2 regions of the Oceanobacillus sp. E9 genome follow, and region 1 is predicted to be linked to the other one. Evidence: a T-box and tRNA genes for the amino acid it is inferred to sense, from the RefSeq annotation. Region 1 holds a T-box; the other holds one or more tRNA genes.

Region 1 (2,401 bases):
TTCAACTTCGAATGTAAGATATGGATATTGATCAACAATAGATGGTTTTCCTTCGGTGAAATCTTGTGCAATATCATATTCTAACGCTTCGTTCAGTTCTTCATCTGTTATGTAATTCATATCATGCATACGATTTAGAACAGTTTTCATTCGATTTATTCCAGGTTGTAAGCCGTCCTCATCTTTTATTTCACCGCTCGTTAAAAATGGTGTATAAACAGAAGGGCTTTGTGGTAATCCGGCTAAATAAGCCGCTTGTGGAAGTGAAAGTTCATTTGCATCCACACCAAATATGCCTTGAGACGCTGTTTGAATCCCTGCGATATTACGACCAGAAGAGTTACGACCATACGGAATAATATTCAAATAAGCTTCCATAATTTCGTCTTTCTCGAAGAATTGTTCTAATCGCATAGCAAGTAATATTTCTTTTGCTTTTCTTTCAAACGAAACTTCATTTGTTAGTATTTGATTCTTGATTAATTGCTGTGTTAGTGTACTACCACCTGTTTGAATAGAAGAATTGGTCAATTCTTGTACCATTGCTCTTAGAATAGCTTTAGGTACAACACCCTCGTGTTCCATAAAATACTCATCCTCAGTAGCAATGACAGCATCAATTAAGATTGGAGACACTTCTTTCAATGTAGTATCTTCCCGATATAGATCAGAACGTATATCACCTGCATATACTTCTCCAGCAAAATAAATACTTGATGTTTCTGAATAATTATAAATATCCATTGCCATAGATTCTTTATCTCGAATAGGTTCATCTTTTACTAACGATGCGAAGTAACCTAAACCGATACCTCCAACTAAAAAGAATCCGATGAACATGATAACGCAAGTAAATAAGATAATATTCCAAACTACATCATATGTAATTCTAGAAGTTCGTTGGACGATACCTTCATGCCACCAACGCTTTAATGTATCCCAAAAACGTAGTAGTTTTTCTTTCATATTCATGTATAGACCTCCTAAATTCTCTAAACTATTATAGCATATGACAAATTTTTTAGGAGCGTAGATTATTAAATTGTTGCATTCCGGTTACGATTATGCTATGAATAGTATCATACAATAAAGTTAAATACGAAGAAGGATCGAAGTAGCTATGCAAATCACTATTAAAGAGAACTGACGGGTGGTGCAAGTCAGTATATATTTGCAAGTGAATTACAATCTGGAGTAATTCTCTTATTTAGAGATCGGTGGAAACATCGTTAACAATTCCAAGTGGCTGGTAATCCAGCAACAAGGGTGGTACCGCGAATTCAACTCGTCCCTTCCATTTCAGGAAGAGACGAGTTTTTTATTTGAAAAATATAAATTTTGGAGTGTGATTACATGGATATTTTACAAGATTTAGAAAGCAGAGGTTTGATTCATCAAACTACAGATCGTGAAGGATTAAAGAAACATTTACAAGATAATCAAGTAACATTATATTGTGGATTTGACCCAACGGCAGATAGTTTGCATATTGGACATTTAGTACCTTTAACGATGTTGAAACGATTCCAGCAAGCAGGTCATAAACCAATTGCCCTTGTTGGAGGCGGAACAGGGATGATTGGTGATCCTAGTGGTCGATCAAGTGAAAGGAGTTTAAACGCTCCAGAAGTGGTAAATGGATTCACTTCGAAACTTCAACAACAAATTGCTAAATTGGTTGATATGGAAAGTAACTCAAGCGAAAATGCGGTAGTAGCACGTAATAATCATGACTGGTTAGGTAATATGACAATAATTGATTTTCTACGTGATGCAGGGAAGCATTTTGGTATAAATTATATGTTAGCAAAAGAATCTGTATCAGCACGAATTGAACAAGGTATTACCTTTACAGAATTTAGTTACATGATTTTACAATCATTAGATTACTTAAAACTTTATGAAGAGGAAAACTGTACCTTACAGATTGGTGGAAGTGATCAGTGGGGGAATATTACTGCAGGTATGGAACTCATCCGCCGTTCACGTGAAAACCATGATGAGAATATTGAAGTATTCGGTTTGACAGTGCCACTAATAACAAAAGCAGACGGAACAAAATTTGGTAAAACAGCTGGAAATGCTATTTGGCTTGATGCAGCAAAAACTTCACCATACGAGTTTTATCAATTTTGGTATAATACGGATGATCGTGATGTTATTCGTTTTATACGTTACTTTACTTTCTTATCTGTAGAAGAAATTGCTGAACTTGAAAAAGAAGTAGAAACACAACCTGAAAAACGTGTTGCTCAAAAACGTTTAGCAGAAGAAATGACGAAAACCGTTCATGATGAAGCTGCATTAGAACAAGCGAAGCGTATTACAAATGCATTGTTCAATGGGGATATTAAACAGTTAAATGTTGGAGAAGTAGAACAAGCGTTTAAAGATGTACCAA
Region 2 (2,401 bases), on a different contig from region 1:
TCTTCACCAGTAAAATCACCAGTCGTTAAAAGATAAGGAGGAATAACACATCTCGCACTTGCCAAGCTTCGATCAGCATAATTCGACAAAATTCGAAGATAAACCTTACCGCCAGTTATTTCTTCAACAATAGGAGCAATGGCTTCCACCATTGTGTTGATCATGTTCGCCCCCATTGCATCACAAGTATCGACATATATATGCATAACAAGCATTTGAGAGTATGTTGAATTTGCACCTTCATTTAAGATACGAACATCGAGGTCTCTTGTCCCACCGCCGCGCTTAACAATACTTGGATAGGCGTCATTAGCTGCGCTTAGCAAAGTATCTTTTTGGTTAAGTAGCGCTTGCTTCGCGTCTTTAAAATCAGAACATCCTACTACTTGTATCTGTCCTATCATTAATCTTTCCCTAGACTTCGCTTCAAATCCACCAGCACTTCTAACAATTTTTGCTATATGACTAGCGGATGCTACAACAGAAGCTTCTTCAATCGCCATAGGTACGGTATACTCTTTCCCGTTTATTACAAAGTTCAATCCCATACCTAAAGGGAGTTCATACGTTCCAACAACATTCTCTATCATGTTGTTAGCTTTGTCTAAAGATAATGAAGGATTATTTGACAAGTTACGCATTTGCTCATCTGTTAAATCATAATTATCCTTTAATAACTTACGTCTTTCGTCTACGGACATATTATAAAAACCTGGAATTCTAGAAGATTTCATTCCCCGCTCATCCTTTAATCTGTTGAAGTTCAGTTGAACTAAATATTTTAATGGATCGTTTCCCAAATTAAACTATGTAAATTATAACATGAAATATAATGACTTTTCATTTAGAAGTTCCTAGATGTGTTAAGTAATGAACTTTCAATTATTTCCTTATCTTCTGTAAAGCATTTTCATACTGCTTTTCTCTATATGCAAAAACAAACAGGTCCGACTAATCGTTCCTGTTTGTTCCTAGTGATGAGCCATGAAGGATTCGAACCTTCGACCCTCTGATTAAAAGTCAGATGCTCTACCGACTGAGCTAATGGCTCGTATTAAATGAATCTTTCATTAATATATAGTTTATAAAAAAGGCATAAAAAAAAGCCCTTAATTTAAGTATGGCTGGGCCACCAGGATTCGAACCTGGGGTACACGGGATCAAAACCCGATGCCTTACCGCTTGGCTATGGCCCAACAACAAAAATGGTGGAGGGGGGCAGATTCGAACTGCCGAACCCGAGGGAGCGGATTTACAGTCCGCCGCGTTTAGCCACTTCGCTACCCCTCCGTAGATATTGTTAACCATAAGATAAAGATTATACACTTAAATTTAAATGGTGCCGGCCAGAGGACTTGAACCCCCAACCTACTGATTACAAGTCAGTTGCTCTACCAGTTGAGCTAGGCCGGCATTATAAGATTTTAGTATTAGATTAATTTTTAATCTAACCAAATGAAATGCTTGTCGTGTTGCAAGATCACTCAGTGTTGCAGCACATAGTTAATCGATTTAAGTAATGACCCCTGCATCTAAAAGCTTACTCGAAGCGGTTTGTGCTTCGGGGTTACTCGACGTTAACTCGGGAGAAGTTTCGCTCGTTGCTCTACCAGTTGAGCTAGGCCGGCATAAATGAAAAATACAATGCAAAAGGAATACTATCAAAATTCTCTTTATGTTGCAAGAATACGTATCATTCATTTTATAAAAATCGATGGTGGAGGATGCAGGGATCGAACCTGCGACCCCCTGCTTGTAAGGCAGGTGCTCTCCCAGCTGAGCTAATCCTCCATATTATTGGTGACCCGTACGGGATTCGAACCCGTGTTACCGCCGTGAAAGGGCGGTGTCTTAACCGCTTGACCAACGGGCCATGATGCTTTTCGACACGCTTTTTGAAGTATGTCTCGCAAACTGACGAATTTTATTATATCGAGTATCCCCCCTTTTGTAAAGAGTAAATTGAAATTTTTTCAGGATTTTTTTATTTTAGTTTCAAACCGCTTCATTACTGGAATAATCACACTTTTCAGCCTTTCTTAACATCCTCAAAAACACCTTTTTATGTTTTGGTTTCATTACCAGGTACTAATAAGTTATAATAAATTCATAACGAATCATTTGGAGGTAAACTATGACGAAACTATTAGAAGGTAAAAATATCGTAGTTATGGGTGTTGCAAATGAACGAAGCATCGCCTGGGGCATTACGAAATCACTACACAATGCTGGCGCTAATCTAATATTTACAAATAGACAAGAACGTTCTTATCAAAAACTAGTGAAACTATTAGACAAACATGAAATAGAAGCTAAATTTATTGTTTCTTGTGATGTAGCTAACGATGAAAGCATCCAACAAGCTTTCAATGAAATCGGTGAAAAAGTAGGCGTTGTTCAT

What was found. A T-box is a leader RNA that pairs with one kind of tRNA and senses whether it is charged. The one in region 1 lies ahead of tyrS (tyrosine--tRNA ligase), so its partner is inferred to be a tRNA-Tyr.
Region 2: it encodes a tRNA-Tyr, which carries the amino acid that the T-box ahead of tyrS (tyrosine--tRNA ligase) is inferred to sense. The anticodon was not compared.

The regions. Positions count from the first base shown of each region.
Region 1 covers NZ_LSNA01000005.1:92,068-94,468, forward strand. Annotated here, with positions in the region: gene AQ616_RS04165 (transglycosylase domain-containing protein) at 1-972, opposite strand, end outside; T-box leader at 1,093-1,296, shown strand; gene tyrS (tyrosine--tRNA ligase) at 1,354-2,401, shown strand, end outside.
Region 2 covers NZ_LSNA01000008.1:465,857-468,257, forward strand. Annotated here, with positions in the region: gene AQ616_RS16050 (hydroxymethylglutaryl-CoA reductase, degradative) at 1-734, opposite strand, end outside; tRNA gene AQ616_RS16055 (tRNA-Lys) at 979-1,051, opposite strand; tRNA gene AQ616_RS16060 (tRNA-Gln) at 1,122-1,196, opposite strand; tRNA gene AQ616_RS16065 (tRNA-Tyr) at 1,207-1,290, opposite strand; tRNA gene AQ616_RS16070 (tRNA-Thr) at 1,338-1,413, opposite strand; tRNA gene AQ616_RS16075 (tRNA-Val) at 1,716-1,791, opposite strand; tRNA gene AQ616_RS16080 (tRNA-Glu) at 1,799-1,873, opposite strand; gene fabI (enoyl-ACP reductase FabI) at 2,135-2,401, shown strand, end outside.